DNA from 3 places in the Micromonospora sp. NPDC052213 genome. Region 2 is predicted to be linked to each of the others. Evidence: riboswitches for the same ligand, from Rfam matches in the RefSeq annotation. Region 2 holds a riboswitch; each other region holds the start of a gene.

Region 1 (5,764 bases), on a different contig from region 2:
CGTCCAGCCCCCGGCCGTAGGCGTAGCCGCCCCAGACGGCGTACACCTCGGCGAGGTCGGCGTCGCTGCGCCAGTTACGGGAGTCGATCAGCGGCAGCAGCCCGGCCCCGTACGCGCCCGGCTTGGAGCCGAAGACGCGGGCGGTGGCCCGCCGCTCGTCGCCGTGCTCGGCGAGGTCGGCGGCGACGTGCGCGCGGACGAAGTTCTGCTCGGCGGGTTCGTCCAGGGCGGCGACCAGCCGCACCGCGTCGTCGATGAGCGCGACCACGTGCGGGAAGGCGTCCCGGAAGAAGCCGGAGATCCGCACGGTGACGTCGACGCGGGGGCGGCCCAGCTCGGCCGGCGGCACCACCTCGACGCCGGTGACCCGGCGGGAGCGGTCGTCCCAGGTGGGGCGGCAGCCGAGCAGCGCGAGCACCTCGGCGACGTCGTCGCCCTGGGTGCGCATGGCGCTGGTGCCCCAGACGGTCAGGCCGACGGAGCGCGGGTACTCGCCGGTGTCGGCGAGGTGCCGGGCGAGCAGCGAGTCGGCCAGGGCCACCCCGACGTCCCAGGCGTTGCGGCTGGGGATCGCCTTGGGGTCGACGGAGTAGAAGTTCCGGCCGGTGGGGAGCACGTTGACCAGGCCCCGGGTGGGCGAGCCGGACGGGCCGGGCGGCACGAACCGCCCGTCGAGCGCGCCCACCACCCGGTCGATCTCGTCGGTCGTGCGGTCCAGCCGGGGCACCAGCTCGGTGGCGGCGAAGCGGAGCACGGCGGCGGCGTCCGGGACGGCCCGGCCGGTGACCTCCTCGACCACGGCGTCGACCTTGTCGGCGTCCCAGCCGAGGGTCTCCATGCCGACGACCAGCCGGCGCGCGAGGGCCTCGATCAGGTCGACGGCGTCGGCGGCGGTGCCGGCCGGCCCGTCGACGGTGTCGGTCAGCGCCTCGGGCAGCGCCAGCCGCTGGCCCGGCGCGGCGAGCAGCGCCTGCTCGTCGAGCCCGTACGCGGCGGCGAGGGCCTGGCGCAGGCCGGGCAGGGCGCGGGCGCCGCCCCAGACCTGGGGCGCGCGCAGCACGGCGAGGACGAGGTTGACCCGGGGCTCGCCGGTGGGCGCGGCGGCGAGGATGTGCAGGCCGTCGCGGATCTGCACGTCCTTGACCTCGCAGAGGTACCCGTCGAGGTGCAGCACGAAGTCGTCGAAGTCCTCGGCGGCCGGCATGTCCTCGGCGTGCAGGTCGTGGTGCAGCTCCGCGGCGCGCACCAGGGCCCAGATCTGCGCCTGCACGGTGGGCACCTTGGCGGGGTCGAGCGCCTGCACGGTGGCGTACTCGTCGAGGAGCTGCTCCAGCTTCGCCAGGTCGCCGTACGTCTCGGCGCGGGCCATCGGCGGCACCAGGTGGTCGACGACGACGGCGTGCGCGCGGCGCTTGGCCTGGGTGCCCTCGCCGGGGTCGTTGACGATGAACGGGTAGACCAGCGGCAGGTCGCCAAGGACGGCGTCGGGGGCGCAGTCGGCGGCCAGCCCGAGACCCTTGCCGGGCAGCCACTCCAGGGTGCCGTGCTTGCCCAGGTGCACCACCGCGTCCGCGCCGAAGCCGCCGTCGGTGGCGGGCGCGGCCAGCCAGCGGTACGCGGCCAGGTAGTGGTGGCTGGGCGGCAGGTCCGGGTCGTGGTAGATGGCGATCGGGTTCTCGCCGAAGCCGCGCGGCGGCTGGATCAGCAGCACCACGTTGCCGAAGCGCAGCCCGGCCAGCACGATGTCCCCGCCGTCGGTGTAGAGCCCGCCGGGCGGCTCCCCCCAGTGGGCGAGCATCCGCTCCCGCAGTTCCGCCGGTGCCTGGTCGAACCAGCGCCGGTACGTCGCCCCGGGCACCCGCGCCTCGGCGGCGGCGAGCTGTTCCGGGGTGAGCCACTCGACGTCGTGTCCCCCGGCGGCGATGAGGGCGTGGATGAGCGCGTCCCCGTCGTCGGGCACCGGGGCGTCGCCGAGGTGGTAGCCGGCCTCGGCGAGGGCGGCGAGCAGCCGGACCGCCGAGGCCGGGGTGTCCAGGCCGACGGCGTTGCCGACCCGGGAGTGCTTCGTCGGGTAGGAGCTGAGCACGACCGCGAGCCGCTTGTCGGCGTTGGGCACGTGCCGCAGGCGGGCGTGCCGCACGGCGATGCCGGCCACCCGGGCGGCCCGCTCCGGGTCGGCGACGTAGCTGGAGAGCCCGTCGGCGTCGATCCGCTTGAACGAGAACGGCACGGTGACGATCCGGCCGTCGAACTCGGGGATGGCCACCTGCATCGCGGCGTCCAGCGGGGACAGTCCGGCGTCGCTGCCGGCCCACTGCTCGCGGGTGCTGGTGAGGCAGAGCGCCTGGATCACCGGCACGTCGAGGGCGGCGAGCGCGCCCACGTCCCAGGCGTCCTCGTCGCCCCCGCCGGAGGCGTCGGCGGCGACCGTGCCGCCGGCGGCGAGCACGGTGACCAGCAGGGCGTCGCAGCGGCCGAAGAGCCCGAGCGGTCCCGCGCCGGCGGTGAGGCCGCGCAGCGAGCCGCAGAAGATCGGCAGGGGGTTGCCGCCGGCCGCGTCGACGGCGTCGGCGAGGGCGTCGACGAAGCCGGTGTTGCCGGCGAGGGCGTGCGCCCGGTAGAAGACGATCCCGACGGTCGGCCGGTCGGGCCGCACGGGACGGTCACCGTGGACGCCGTACGTCGGGGTGGGCGCGGGCGGGGCGAACCCCTCGCCGGTGAGCAGCACCGTGTCGGAGAGGAACCGGGCGAGCTGGGCGAGGTTCCCGGGGCCGCCCTCGACCAGGTAGGCCAACGCCTGGGTGGCCACCCCGGCGGGGACGGTGGAGGCCGCCATCAGGTCCGCGTCCGGCGCGGACTCGCCGCTGAGCACGACCGTGGGCACGCCGGAGGCCAGCACCGTGGCGAGCCCGTCCGGCCACGCCTGCCGGCCGCCGAGCAGGCGTACGACCGCGAGGTCCACGCCGTCGAGCAGCGCGGGCACGGCGTCGGCGGCGACCCGGGCGGGGTTGGCGAGGCGGTAGTCGGCGCCGCTGGCGCGGGCGGCGAGCAGGTCGGTGTCGGCGGTGGACAGCAGCAGGATGCGCACGGACGGCTCCGGAGAGTGACGCCCGGATCGACGCGAGGACGATCGGGCGGTACGAGGGATGGGCGCGGTTCAGCGGGTACGGCGGGCCGGGAAGCAGCTCACCGGCGGGCCGGCGGGGTCGGGCGGCGCGGTGCGGGCGTCAGGGACGGGCGACGTGTCCGACCGCTGCGGGGCGGCCGGGGGCGGGCACAGCACGGCCGGCCGGACGCGCGGCGCGGCGGCCGGACGGGGCTGCGGAAACGCGGCTGCTCGCCGGCACGCTGGCACGGCCGGGCACGATGCGACGATGATCGTCGATGGCGGAGACGCGGTGCGTCATCGGGTCCTCCTCGGGTGTCCACGCCCTGGGGTCACTCCCGACGGCCGAAGTATCCTGGCTCCCGGATCGACGCTCACCCCCGGTCTTCCAACCGCGCACGCACGGCCGTGACTCACGAGGGGGGATCGCTCCCCGGTGACAGTGGCGGGACCGCGCCGGAATCGCACCGGCTTCCTTCACTGCCGTCAGGCCGCGAATGCTGCCACACCCCCGGTCCCCGGGTCAACGCGACGGGATCGGACGCCGACCGGGCCGGCGCGGCGTGCGCGACGGTCGACGTCACCTCACCGGTCGGCGAGCCCCGACTCGTAGCCCGCGATCACCAGTTGCGCCCGGTCGCGGACGCCCAGCTTCGTCATCAACCGGCCGATGTGCGTCTTGACGGTGCCCCGGCTGAGGTGCAGGTGCTGCTCGATCTCGGTGTTGGACATCCCACGGGTGATCAACGTCAACACCTCCCGCTCCCGCGGGGTCACCCCGTCGAGCCGTCCCGGCGCCCGTCGGGCCGCCGGCATCCGGGTGAACTCGGCGATGAGCCGACGGGTGACGCTGGGGGCCAGCAGCGCCTCGCCCGCGGCGACCACCCTGATCGCGTCGAGCAGCCGTACGGGGGACGTGTCCTTGAGCAGGAAGCCGCTCGCCCCGGCCCGCAGCGCCCGGTACACGTAGTCGTCGAGGTCGAAGGTGGTGAGGACGAGCACCCGGGGCGCGTCCCGGCCGGCGGTGACCTGCTCGGTGGCGGTGATGCCGTCCATCTCGGGCATCCGGACGTCCATCAGCACCACCTCGGGCGCGTGCGTCCTGGCGAGTTCGACGGCCGCCCGCCCGGTGCCCGCCTCGGCCACCACGGTCATTCCCGGGGTGGCGTCGACCAGCAGCCGGAGGGTGCCGCGCAGCAGCACGTCGTCGTCGGCCAGGAGCACGCGTACGGGCTCACCCATCGTCCGACACCGCCGGGGTGAACGGCAGCCGGGCGCGCACGGCGAAGCCACCGCCGGGCTCGACGCCGGCCTCCAGGGTGCCGCCGTGCATCACGGCACGCTCGCGCATGCCCCGCAGCCCGTGGCCGGGCGGCCCGACGGCGCGCCCCGACCCCCCGTCGTCGACGACGGCGACGGCCAGCACCCCGGGCTCGACCGCCACGGCGAGCCGGCAGCGGGTCGGGCCGGCGTGGCGCAGCACGTTGGTGAGTGCCTCCTGCACGATGCGGTACGCCGAGACCTGCACGGCCGCGGGCACCCGGGTCAGGTCGGCCGCCCGGTCGACGTCGACGGTGACACCGGCGGACCGGACGGCCTCGACCAGCGGGTCGAGTTCGGCGAAGCTCGGCGCGGTGTCGGCCGGGTCGCGCAGCGCGCCGAGCACGACCCGGATGTCGTCGAGCGCGCTCCGGCTGACCCGCTCGATCGTGCCCAGGGCGGCCCGGCCCTGCTCGGGATGGCTGTCCGCCAGGTGGTTGGCGACGGCCGCCTTCATGGCGATCAGGCTGAGGCTGTGCCCGACCACGTCGTGGATGTCCCGGGCGATGCGCAGCCGTTCCTCGGCCACCGCCTGGTCGGCACGCGACGCGGCGAGTTGGGCGACGTGACGTCGACGGGCGCGCACCGCGCGGGCGAGCGCCCACGAAGCGGCGACGACGGTCGCGGCGTAGAGCAGGACCGGGACCGGCGTGGCGGCGAACGACTCCTCCCCCGCCCGGGTCGGGACGATCGGCAGCCCGGGGACCGTGCCGCCCGCCAGCCCCGCGCCCGTGAGGGCGGCCAGCACCACGACGAGCGCCGACACGCCGTCCCGGGTGGAGGTGACCAGCGCGACCGGGTAGAGCGCGAACGCGACCGCGAACACCACCGCGTCGCCGGCCGCCCCGACGGCGACCGCCACCGCCCCCGCCAGCACCACGACGGCGAGCACCGGCGCCGGCCAGCGCCGGCGGACGGCGAGCGGAGCCCCGAACAGCACCGCCAGGCCACCGGCGAGCGCCGGGGCGCCGGGCGTCCGGAACACCGTGAGGAGCACGAGGGCGACGCCCACCAGCGCGTCGAACGCCATCAACTGCCGCAGCCCGAGCCGCCCCGAGGTGACCACCGGACCACCGTATCCACCGGCCGGCCGGCGGGCGTCGGACCACGGTCCGATCCCGGGTTCGGACCACGATCCGATGTGCGGGGTCCCCGACCGGCCGAGACTCCGACCATGATCACGCGACTCCTCGTCCTGGCCGGTGCCGCGGCGCTCGCCGCGTCGCCCGCCCCGGCGGCCCCGGCCGCGCCCCCGGCCGGGATCGACGCCGCCGCCGTCGACGCCGCCGTCCGCCAGTACCGCGACGCCACCGGGCTGCCCGGCGCCGCGGTGGCCGT
Region 2 (5,764 bases):
CGGCAGGCGCGGCCCGCACCACCACCCGCCGTCGAGGCACCGGGGGCACCGGGCGGAACGGAGACAGCCGCAACGGAAGCGGACGCGACGGAACCGTACGGGCCCGGACCGGACGCGGAACCGGACGGAACGCGAGTCCCCGGGACGCCGGCGCAACCATCCACACCGGGACGACCGCCATCCCGAGCAGCACCGCTCCGGGCGGCCCCCGCGACGCGCCCACCGGCCCCCATCCGGTGGCCGGTGCCCTGTCCCGGGCCCACGCGGACACCACCCGCGAACCCCAAATCGGCCGCCACCGCCGCCCCTGACCCGCCCAAACCCCACCCCAACCCCCGGACGGGATGGGTGGGTGGGTGGGGTGGTCAGGGAAGGCGGGCTTCCAGCATGCCGTTGACGATGCGGGTGGGCAGGACCTGCTGGTCGTTGCCGGACGGCCCGTGCACGACCTCGCCGCCGTTGAGCCGGAACGTGCTGCCGTGCCACGGGCAGACCACGCACGCGTGCCCGTCGATCTCCTGCACCTCACCCTCGCCGAGCGGGCCGCTCTGGTGCGGGCAGCGCTCCAGCATCACGGTGACCTCGTCGCCGTGCCGGTAGAGGATCACCGAGACGTCGTCGATCTCCCGGGTGATCAGCTTTCGCTGCGGCAGGGCGGACATGTCCGCGATCGAGTGCCAGCCGTCGCTCATCCGGTGCAGCTCGGAGATGCTCTGGTTGACCTGCGCGCCCTGCTTGTACGCCAGGTGCCCGCCGATGTACGCCCCCATGCTCGCGGCGCTGAGCCCGAGGAAGCCGAGCGTACGGCCGAGGTTGTGCCGGCCGGTCATCCGGGCGGCCATGGAGCCGGCGTAGAACGTGAGGCCGACGCTGTTGGAGGCGGCGTGCACCAGGCCGATCCGGCGCTGGTCTCGGGCGAGGGCCGCCCAGTCGTTGAGCCCGGCGACCGCGGCCGGCAGGGCGCTGACGGTGCCCACCGCGCACAGCGTGGTGGCGGCGCGGCGCTGCCCCGGCATCAGGTCCAGCACGGCCGTGCTGAGCCACGCGCCGACCGGCACCTGCACCATCGCCGGGTGCAGCGGGTGCCCCAGCCACACACCGTGCAGCAGGTCGCGGACGCGCCTTGGGCGGAGGGTGGCCTGGACGGCCCGCTGCAACCGGTCGCCGATCCGGTCCAGCGCGGAGGCCTGCTCGATCTTCGTCATGAGTGCTCGCACCCGTACCGACTTCCCGGCAGGAGCGACCGCAAACCGGTATCCGGTGACGGATCCGCAGCGGTGCGTGACGAGGTCCCTGCCGACCCGGAACCGGGCGGGCACCGGCCGGATGGCACCCGCCCTTCCGCGGCGGTGCGGTCAGCGGTGCGGCGGCGTCCAGCGGTCGTGGTGGATCGCCTCGGCCAGCGGGCGCTTCTGCCGCCAGCCGTGCCGGGCCAGGTCGGGCACGGCCTCGAAGTGGGTGACCGGCCCGAGGCAGAGCCACGCCACCGGCCGTACGCCGTCGGGGATGCCGAGCAGCTCGGCCAGCCAAGGCTCCCGGTAGAACGACACCCACCCGACGCCGAGCCCTTCGGCGGTGGCGGCCAGCCAGAGGTTCTGGATGGCGAGGCAGGCCGAGTAGAGCCCGGTGTCGGCGATGGCGTGCCGCCCGAGCACGGCGGGGCCACCGCGGGCCGGGTCGTAGGTGACCACCACGGACAGGGTGGACTCCAGTACGCCGTCGATCTTGATGCGGGCGAACCGCTCGGCCGCCTCCCCGTCCAGGGTGGCGGCGAAGGTGTCCCGCTCGGTCTGGACGTGCTCGTGGAACCGGCGCCGCAGCTCGGGGTCGCGGACGAGGACGAAGTCCCAGGGCTGGGAGTAGCCGACGCTCGGCGCGGCGTGCGCCGCGGTCAGGACGCGGTGCAGCGCCCCGTCGGGCACCGGCGCCCCGGTGAACTGGCCGCGGACGTCCCGGCGGCGATGGATGACGTCGTAGAGATCCAAGGCAGGCTCCCGCTGCGCTCGGCCCACGCTCCGGGCGTGGGCACCTGACCGCGAGGCCGGTCTTCGGACTCCCGGATCGACGCCTGGCCGTCCGCCTTCCCGGCCCGGGCGGGCCAGTGGCTGCGCTCTCGCGCGTGGACGGTGGCTCCCCGGTCACCGCGGCGGGCCCGTGCCGGATTCGCACCGGCTTCCCGATTCTCCCCGCTCGCGCGGGGCACCTCACATGATCGTGCCGCCCGGCATGCTAGCGCCGCGCCACCCGGACCGCCGCCCCGCCGGCGGCGGCACCCGCGTCGGGGTAGAGGTCGTCGCCGACCGGCAGGGGCCGGACCGCCGGCCGGATCCGGCGGCCGGGCGTGGAAATCCGGTCGCGGGCCGCGCCGTCCGCGACCAGTGTGGTCCGGGTGTACGCACTCGCCTCCCGCCCGCTGCCGGCCGGCCACCCGGCGGCCCGACTGACCGTCGCCCTCGGCCGGCCCCGGGCCGTGCCGCCGCCGCTGCTGATGCTGCTGGGCATGCTCTCCACCCAGGTCGGTGCGGCCGTCGCCAAGCAGCTCTTCGGCAGCACCAGCGCCGGCGGTACGACCACGCTGCGGCTCGGCTTCGCCGCGCTGATCCTGCTGCTCGTGGCCCGGCCCGGGCTGCGGCTGGGCTGGCGCGCCGCCGGCCTGGTCGGGGCGTTCGGGCTCACCCTGGCGCTGATGAACCTCGCCTTCTACGCGGCGCTGCACCGGGTGCCGCTCGGCGTGGCGGTCACCATCGGTTTCGCGGGGCCGCTGCTGGTGTCGCTCGCCGGCAGCCGCCGGCCGGCCGACGTGGCGTGGGCGGTCCTGGCGGGCGGCGGGGTGCTGCTGATCAGCGGGCTCGGCGGGACCGGGGTGGACCGGGTGGGGCTGCTGCTGTGCGTCGCCATCGCGGTCGGCTGGGCCGGGTACGTACTGCTCGGCAAGGCGGTCAGCGCCCGCGTGCCGGGCAGCCGGGGCCTCGCGCTGGGAATGGCCGTCGCCGCGCTCGCCGTACTGCCGTTCGGGGTCGCCGGCAGCGGCACGGCGCTGCTCGACCCGTGGACCCTCGCGCTGGGCGTCGCGGTGGCGCTGCTGTCGTCGGTGCTGCCGTACTCGGCCGAACTGGCCGCGCTGCGCCGGATGCCGGCCCGCGTCTTCGCGATCCTGCTCAGCCTGGAGCCGGCGATCGGCGCGCTGGTCGGGCTGGTCCTGCTGGGCGAGCTGCTGGCCTGGCCGCAGGCGGCCGGGGTGGCGTGCGTGGTCGGCGCCGCGCTGGGCGCGACCCTGGTCCGTCCCCGCGCCGCGAAGGCGCGCTGACGCCCCTGGCGCCGCCGGCACCACCGGGGCATGCTGTGCCGATGGGCGTACGCGTCGAGCACGACGGGCCGGTGACCACGGTGATCCTGGACCGCCCGGCGGCCCGCAACGCGGTCGACGGGCCGACGGCCGGGGCCCTGGCCGACGCGTTCCGCGCCTTCGAGGCCGACCCCGACGCGGCGGTGGCCGTGCTCTGGGGCGCCGGCGGCACGTTCTGCGCGGGGGCCGACCTGAAGGCGATCGGCACCCCGAGCGGCAACCGGGTCGAGCCGGAGGGGGACGGCCCGATGGGCCCGACCCGGATGGTGCTCGGCAAGCCGGTGATCGCCGCGATCTCCGGTCACGCCGTGGCCGGCGGGTTGGAGCTGGCGCTCTGGTGCGACCTGCGGGTCGCCGAGTCCGACGCGGTCCTCGGGGTGTTCTGCCGGCGCTGGGGGGTGCCGCTGATCGACGGGGGGACGGTCCGGCTGCCCCGGCTGATCGGCGAGAGCCGGGCGATGGACCTGATCCTCACGGGCCGGCCGGTGCCGGCCGAGGAGGCGTACGCGATGGGGCTGGTGAACCGGCTGGTCGCCCCGGGTGAGGCGCGGGCGGCGGCCGAGCGGCTGGCGGCCGAGATCGCCCGGCACCCGCAGACCTGCCTGCGCAACGACCGGGCCGCCGTGCTGGCCGGCGTGGGCCAGCCGGAGCCGGCGGCGCTGGCGACCGAGCTGGCGTACGGGATGGACTCGCTCGCCGCCGACGCGGCGGCCGGGGCGGCCCGGTTCGCCGCCGGCGCCGGGCGGCACGGCGCGGCCGTCTAGCGCGGGCGCCGCAGCGCGGCCGTCTAGCGCGGGCGCCGCAGCGGGGCCGTCTAACGCAGGTGCCGCAGCGCGTCCTCGATGGCGCGGTGGAACGTCGGGTAGGCGTAGATCATGTGCCGGAGCCGGGCCAACGGCACGGCCGCGTGCACCGCCACCACCAGCCCGGAGAGCACCTCGCCGCCGGCCGGCCCGACCGACGTCGCGCCGATCAGCACGCCCTGGTCGGCGTCGGCGACCAGCTTGACGAATCCCTCGTTGCCGCTCCGGTGGATCCAGCCGCGCGCCGACGACGGCAGCTCGGCGAGGCCGACCTGCACGTTGATTCCGCGCTCGCGGGCCTGCCGTTCGGTGAGGCCGACCGCGCCGATCTCGGGGTCGGTGAAGGTGACCCGGGGCAGCGCGCGGTAGTCGGCGCGCGGCACCGCGCCGGCGGAGGCCCCCGACCCGGTGGTGCCGGACGCGCTGACCGCGCCGACAGCGCCGCCCGTCACGCGGGCGGTGCCGCTGGCGTCCGGCCCGCCGTCGGCGCGCCGGGCGTGGTCGAGCACGTCGGCGACGACGATCCCCGCCTGGTACATGGCGACGTGGGTGAACGCGCCCTCCCCGGTGACGTCGCCGACCGCCCACATCCCGTCGGTGACGCGCAGCCGGTCGTCGACGGCCAGGTACCGCTGGCCGGCGTCCACCCCGACGGTCTCCAGGCCCAACTCGTCGAGGTGGGCCCGGCGGCCGGTCACCACCAGCAGCCGCTGCCCGGTGAACTCCGCCCCGTCGGCCCCGCGCAGCGTGAAGCCGCGCCCGTCGTGGCGCACCCGCTCCGCCCGTACACCGGTGTGGATCTCCACCCCGTCGGCGCGCAGCGCGGCGGCGGCCACCTCGGACGCCTCCGGCTCCTCGACCGCGAGCACCCGGTCCGCCGCCTCGACGACGGTGACGCGGACGCCGAACCGGGCGAACACCTGGGCCAGTTCCAGGCCGATCGCGCCACCGCCCAGCACCAGCAGCGACTCCGGCAGCTCCTCGACCTCGATCGCCTGGCGGTTGGTCCAGTACGGCGTGTCGGCCAGCCCGTCGACCGGCGGCACGGACGGCTTGGTGCCGGTGCCGAGCACGATCCCGTGCCGGGCCTGGAAGACCCGCTCGCCGACCCGGACCCGGCCGGGGCCGTCGAGGCGGGCGCTGCCCCGGACGAACCGGCCGCCCTTGCCGGTGAAGCGTTCCACGGCGACCGTGTCGTCCCAGGTGTCGGTGGCCTCCTCGCGGATCCGCTTCGCCACGGGCGCCCAGTCGGGCCGGACCTGGGCGGTGCCGGCGAGCCCGTCGACCCGGCGCGCCTCGGCGATCGCGTTGGCCGCCCTGATCATCATCTTGCTCGGGATGCACCCCCAGTAGGGGCACTCCCCGCCGACCAGGTCACGCTCGACGCCGACGACGGTCAGCCCGGCCTCGGCGAGCCGCCCGGCCACCTCCTCGCCGCCGACCCCGAGCCCGACCACGACCACGTCCACCAGTTCCGGCTCCGCCATCCCGCCAGCATTCCGCACCACCCGGCCTCCGACCACCCGGCCGGCGCGATATTCGCTGCCCGGGTGGTGGTCGGCCGCCTACGGTGGCCGGATGCGCGCCCGCTTCTCCGCCGTCCACGACTGCTTCG
Region 3 (5,764 bases), on a different contig from region 2:
CGGCAGCGCGGCCCGCAGTCGCCGCAGCTGCGCGTCGTGGTCGACGGCGGGGTGTTTGCGCGTGCTGCCACAGCAGCAGTCCCGGCACACGGTGACCAGACAGCCCGGTGCGACGGTCATGTCCGACTCCTTGGTCCCGGTCGAGCCCGGCGGCACGTGCCGGGTCATGACGCGGGCGGGTGGTAGGTGATGGTGGGCCGCCCGGTGCCCGGGTGCGTCGCCACGTCGGCCTGGACGCCGTAGACGTCGGCGAGCAGCCCGGGAGTGAGGACCTCGGCGGGCGGGCCGGCGGCGACGACCCGGCCGGCGGCGAGGACGACCACCGTGTCGCAGAACATGGCGGCCAGGTTGAGGTCGTGCAGCGCGGCGAGGGTGGTGACCCCGGTGCGGCGGACCAGGTGCAGCAGTTGCAACTGGTGGCCGATGTCGAGGTGGTTGGTGGGCTCGTCGAGCAGCAGCAGGAGCGGTTGCTGGGCGAGCGCGCGGGCCAGCTGGACCCGCTGCCGTTCGCCGCCTGAGAGGGTGTGCCAGCGACGATCGGCGTACCCGTCGAGGTCGACCCGGGTCAGCGCGTCGGCCGCGGCGGCGCGGTCGGCGTCGCTGTCCGACCATCGCGAGCGTCGGTGCGGGGTACGGCCGAGCAGCACCACCTCCCCGACGGTGAGGTCCAGGTCGGTGTCGGCGTGCTGGGCGAGCAGCGCGGCACGGCGGGCCAGCGCGGCACGGGGCAGGGCGGCGACGTCGTCGCCACCGACGGTGACCCGTCCGCTGTCGGGCGTGGCGAGCCGGGCGACGATCCGCAGCAGGGTGGTCTTGCCGCAGCCATTGGGGCCGAGCAGCCCGACGAGGCTGCCCGCCGGCACGGCGCAGGTGACGCCGTCGAGGATCCGCCGGGCCGCGACGGCCCAGGACACGTCGGTGACGGTGAGCATCAGTCGCGCGCCTTCCGGCGCCCGGCCCACCGTCCCCGGGGCCGCCGCGAGTCTGCCGGCCGCGCCCGGTGCAGCAGGACCACGAACGCGGGCACCCCGAGCAGCGCCGTCAGCACGCCGACCGGCAGTTCCCGGGGCGCGAACAGGGTCCGCGCGGCGGTGTCCACCCAGACCATGAAGATCGCGCCGGCGAGGACGACGACGGGCAGCAGGCGCCGGTGGTCCGCGCCGGTGAGGAACCGGGCGGCGTGCGGCAGGATCAGCCCGACGAAACCCACCGCGCCGCTGATGGCGACCAGCGCCGCGGTGAGCAGCGCGGTGGCGACCAGCAGCAGCCACCGGACCCGGGTGACGGGCACGCCGAGGGTCTCGGCGGCGTCCTCGCCGAAGGCGAAGGCGTTGAGCGTGCGGGCGTACGCCGCCACGAGGGCGAGCACGGCGGCCAGCACCGGTACCGCCCAGGCCAGGGCGGCCCAGTCGACGCGGGCCAGCGAGCCGGAGAGCCAGAAGGTGATGCTCTGCGTGGCGTGCGGGTCGGCGACCCAGACGATGACGAACGACGTCGCCGCCCCGCACAGCTGCGCGACGGCGACCCCGGCCAGCACCACCCGGGTGGGCGCCAGCGCGGCCCGCCGGCCGGCCACCACCGCCACGACGGCGAACGCGGCCAGCGCGCCGGTGAAGGCGCCCCCGGTGAGCGTCGCGACCCCGCCGCCGACGCCGAGGACGAGCACCGCGACCGCGCCGAGCGACGCCCCGGAGGAGACCCCGAGCAGGTACGGGTCGGCCAGCGGGTTGCGGGTGACGGTCTGCGTCACCGCCCCGACGGCCGCCAGCCCGGCGCCCACCACCGCGGCGCCGAGCACCCGGGGCAGGCGCAGCCGCCAGACGATGTGCTCGCGCAGCAGCGGCACGTCGGCGTGGGCCAGGCCCAGGCGGTCGGCCACGACGGCCCAGACCGTCGACACGGGGATGTCGGCCGGCCCGACGGTGACGGCCGCGCCGATCGACACGACCAGACCCGCCAGCAACGTGACCAGCAGCGCGACCGTGCCCACGGGACGGGCGGGCCGGCCGCGCCGGACCCCGGAGGCGGTGGCGCCGGGGTCCGCGCCGGCCCGACCGCGCACGGCGAGGCGACGGGGCACGGCGAGACGGTGGGCCACGGCGGTACGGCGCGCCACGGCGGTCAGCGGCCCGCTCCGGCGGGAAGCTGCGCCACCCCCGCGGCGAGCGCCTCGACGCCGAGCACCGCCCGCACCCCGGCGGAGGTGGACGAGAACGGGACGACGACGAACCGCTGCCCGGCCACCGCGGGCAGGTCCCTGAGGGTGGGGTGCCGGGCCAGGAACGCCTGCTTCGCGGCGGCCGGGTCCCAGGTCGCGTCGACCAGCACGATCGCGTCGGGGTCGCGCGCGACGGCGCTCTCCCAACTGGTGTCGGCCCAGCCGCCGGCGAGGTCGCCGAAGGCGTTGTCGACCCCGACCGCCGACATGATCATGTTGGGGCTGCCGCAGCAGGCGCCCACGCTCGGGGCGTCGGTGCCGGCGTCCCACCAGAGCACGGAGACGTCCCCCCGCGTGCCGTCGAGCCTGGCGGCAGCGGCGGCGATCCGGGCGCGGTGGTCGGCGATGAGCCTCTCGGCCCGCTCCGGCACCCCGAAGACGGCCGCGACGTCCCGGATCTCGGCGAACACGTCCTCGACGGTGAGCTTCCCCGGCCGGTGCTGCTTCGGGCACCCGGCGGGTGAGAGGTAGGTGCCGATACCGAGTTCCGCCAGGGCGGCCCGGTCGCCGACGCCCTCGTCGCCGAAGGCGCTGTGGAACGAGGCGTAGACGAAGTCCGGCGCCGTCTCCAGGAGTTTCTCCTTGGCCGGGTACTTTCCGGACAGCACCGGCACCGATGCGTACGCGGCGGCGTGCTCCGGCAGGATCGCGTCGTCCAGGTACGCCGTGCCGGCCATGCGGTCGGCCAGGCCGAGCGCCAGCATGATCTCGGTGGCGGGCTGGTTCAGGGTGACCGCCCGCTGGGGCGGGGCGGCGACGGTGACCGGCGTGCCGCAGTTGGTCAGGGTGGCCGGCGCGCCGGACGCCGGGGCGGGGTCGTCGTCCGTGGCGCAGGCGCCGAGCAGGACGAGGAGGACGGACAGGGGCGCGGCTACGCGCCGGGACAGGGTGGACCGCACAGCGCGTACGCGCATCGGGACCGCCTTCCAGCACCTCGTGGACGGGTCATCGCAGTGCCGTGGCCGGTCTCCTGGCTGACGGGAGGTGCGTCCGTGGCCGGCCTTCCCAGGCGTGCGACACGCCCAGTGACCTCTGACGACGAGGGCCGCGGACTTCCCGATCACAGTGGCGAGGGCCGCACCGGTCTTCCACCGGCTTCCCGAACACCACGGCAGCGTCACCCTAGCCTGCGCCCGGCCCCGAATGCCACGGTGACGAATGCCATGGAGCGGCCTTTTCGCCACTGTGGACGGTGCGACGCGCGGCGTTCACGCCCCCGGCGGCGGCGGGAGGTCGACGACCCGGGTCGCCCAGCGGGCCATCAGGGCCGGGTCGTGGGTGATCAGCAGGACCCCGGCGCCGCGCTGTCGCTGGTAGTCGGTGATGACGGCGGCGAGGTGGGCCTGGGTGGAGGCGTCGAGCATGGCGGTGGCCTCGTCGCAGAGCAGGTAGGCCGGCCGGTGCACGAGCGCCCGGGCGAGGCAGGCCCGTTGCAGCTGCCCGTCGCTGACCGCGTGCGGGCGGCGGGCGAGCAGGTCCGCGGTGAGGCCGACGAGGTCGGCCAGCTCGGCCGCGCGGGCCCTGGCCTGCTCGGCCGGTACGCCGGTGGCGCGGAGCGGTTCGGCGACGATGTCCGCGAGGCTGAGCCGCGGGTCGGTGGCGGCGCGTGGGCTCTGGAACAGGATCGCGACGCGGGTGCGGACGGCCGCCGGCAGCCGGTGGCGGACTCCGGCAACCCGGTGGCCATCGAGGGTGACGTGCCCGGCGTCGGGGGCGTGCAGCAGGGCGAGTACCCGGGCCAGGGTGGACTTGCCGCTGCCCGAGGGCCCGTGCAGCCCGACCGTCTCGCCGGGGGCGACGTGCAGGTCGACGCGGTCGAGAACGCGCTGTCGACCGTAGGCGACGGTGACCTGGTGGGCGGCGAGCGCGGTGGCGGTCGCCTCCGGTCCGACGTGTCGACGGGTGGCCGTGGTCGTGGTCATGCCGGCGCTCCGACGGGCAGCGGGTGGTGGCAGGCGACCTGGCCGGAGCCGTCCACGACCGGGGTGGGCGGCGTACGGCAGATGTCGGTGGCGCGGTCGCAGCGCGGGGCGAAGGCGCAGCCGGCGGGCAGGTCGGTGAGCATCGGCGGGTGGCCGGGCACGGGGCGGAACGCCCGCTCGGGCAGGGCGTCGAGCAGGCCGGCGGTGTAGGGGTGGGCGGGCGCGGCGAACAGCGCCTCGGTGGGCCGGCGCTCGACGACCCGGCTGGCGTACATGACGGCGACGGTGTCGGCGACGCGGCGGGCGGCGGCCAGGTCGTGGGTGATGAGCAGGACGGCGTTGCCGGCGTCGCAGCGGCGGCGCAGCAGGTCGAGGGTGTGGTCGACCAGGGGCCGGTCGAGGCCGGTGGTGGGTTCGTCGGCGAGCAGCAGCGGTGGGTCGGGGGCGAGCGCGAGGGCGGTGGCCAGGCGTTGCGCCATGCCGCCGGACAACTCGTGGGGGTAGCGGTCGAGGTCGGCGGGGTCGAGCCCGACGTCGGCGGCGACCCGCTCGGCCGCCGAGGGCGCGTCGCGGCGGGCGTGCCCGTGGGCGCGCAGGGTCTCCGCCAGCAGCCGCCGGCCGGTGCGTACGGGGGTCAGTGCGGTGGCGGGGCTCTGCGGCACCAGCCCCACCGCGCGGCCGCGTACGGCGCGGGCGAGGTGGCGCTCGGTGCAGCCGATCAGGTCGACCTGGTCCCCGCCGGGCGGGCGCAGCCGGGCGTGGCCCGTGACGGTGGCGTTGCCGGGGAGCAGGCCGAGCAGGGCGTGGGCGAGCACCGACTTGCCGCAGCCGGACTCCCCCACCACGGCCACCAGTTCGCCGGGGTGGACGGTCAGGCGCAGGTCGGTGACGGCCCGCACCACGGCGTCGCGGAGCTGGAAGCGGACGGTCAGCCCGTCGACCTCCAGCAGGGCGGGACGAGGACCGGCGGCGGTGCCGGCCGTGGTGGTGGCGGTGCCGGCGGTGCCGGGCGTGGCGTCGCCGGTGGCGGCCGTGGCGGCGCGGGGCTCGCGGGTGGTGGTCACAGGTGCAGCTCCGCTCGTACGCGCGGGTCGAGGCGGTCGCGCCACCGGCCGGTGAGGGTGGCCAGGGCCAGCGTGACGACGACGAGGAGGAGGCCGGGGACGAGGCTGGCCCACCAGGCGCCGGTGAGCAGGGACCGCTGCCCGTCGCTGATCATGTTGCCGATGGAGGCCAGGTGCGGGGGCAGGCCGAGACCGAGGAAGGACAGCGCGGTCTCGTGCCAGACGGCGTGCGGCACCATCAGCGTGGTGGCCAGGGCCAGCCGGGGCAGCACGTGCGGGAGCAGGTGCCGGGTGATCACCCGCGCGCGGCTGGCGCCGCCGGCGATCGCGGCGTCGACGAACGGCCGGGTGCGCAGGCTGAGCAGCTCGGAGCGGACGATGCGGGCGGTGGACAGCCAGTGCGTCAGCCCGATCGACACGATCACCGCGCCGAGGCTGGGGCGCAGCATCGCGACGATGAAGATGCCCAGCAGCAGGTGCGGCAGCGCCGCGATGGTGTCGACGACCCGCATCAGCACCCGGTCGACCCAGCCGCCGAGGGTGCCGGCGACCGCCCCGAC

What was found. Region 2 has a riboswitch for cobalamin ahead of bluB (5,6-dimethylbenzimidazole synthase). Riboswitches for the same ligand answer to the same signal wherever they lie in the genome.
Region 1: it holds a riboswitch for cobalamin, as region 2 does, so the genes downstream of both, cobN (cobaltochelatase subunit CobN) here and bluB (5,6-dimethylbenzimidazole synthase) in region 2, are expected to answer to the same signal.
Region 3: it holds a riboswitch for cobalamin, as region 2 does, so the genes downstream of both, AB0L34_RS07635 (ABC transporter substrate-binding protein) here and bluB (5,6-dimethylbenzimidazole synthase) in region 2, are expected to answer to the same signal.

Annotation. Positions count from the first base shown of each region.
Region 1 covers NZ_JBFAVI010000083.1:12,314-18,077, forward strand. Annotated here, with positions in the region: gene cobN (cobaltochelatase subunit CobN) at 1-3,088, opposite strand, end outside; cobalamin riboswitch at 3,455-3,584, opposite strand; gene AB0L34_RS20065 (response regulator transcription factor) at 3,692-4,348, opposite strand; gene AB0L34_RS20070 (sensor histidine kinase) at 4,341-5,492, opposite strand; gene AB0L34_RS20075 (serine hydrolase domain-containing protein) at 5,601-5,764, shown strand, end outside.
Region 2 covers NZ_JBFAVI010000015.1:31,364-37,127, reverse strand. Annotated here, with positions in the region: gene AB0L34_RS06470 (Rieske (2Fe-2S) protein) at 366-1,205, opposite strand; gene bluB (5,6-dimethylbenzimidazole synthase) at 1,356-1,985, opposite strand; cobalamin riboswitch at 2,022-2,222, opposite strand; gene AB0L34_RS06460 (EamA family transporter) at 2,390-3,307, shown strand; gene AB0L34_RS06455 (crotonase/enoyl-CoA hydratase family protein) at 3,349-4,110, shown strand; gene AB0L34_RS06450 (FAD-dependent oxidoreductase) at 4,161-5,636, opposite strand; gene AB0L34_RS06445 (serine hydrolase domain-containing protein) at 5,728-5,764, shown strand, end outside.
Region 3 covers NZ_JBFAVI010000019.1:13,717-19,480, reverse strand. Annotated here, with positions in the region: gene AB0L34_RS07650 (hypothetical protein) at 1-120, opposite strand, end outside; gene AB0L34_RS07645 (ATP-binding cassette domain-containing protein) at 165-932, opposite strand; gene AB0L34_RS07640 (iron chelate uptake ABC transporter family permease subunit) at 932-2,080, opposite strand; gene AB0L34_RS07635 (ABC transporter substrate-binding protein) at 2,122-3,132, opposite strand; cobalamin riboswitch at 3,161-3,344, opposite strand; gene AB0L34_RS07630 (ATP-binding cassette domain-containing protein) at 3,427-4,140, opposite strand; gene AB0L34_RS07625 (ABC transporter ATP-binding protein) at 4,137-5,204, opposite strand; gene AB0L34_RS07620 (ABC transporter permease) at 5,201-5,764, opposite strand, start outside.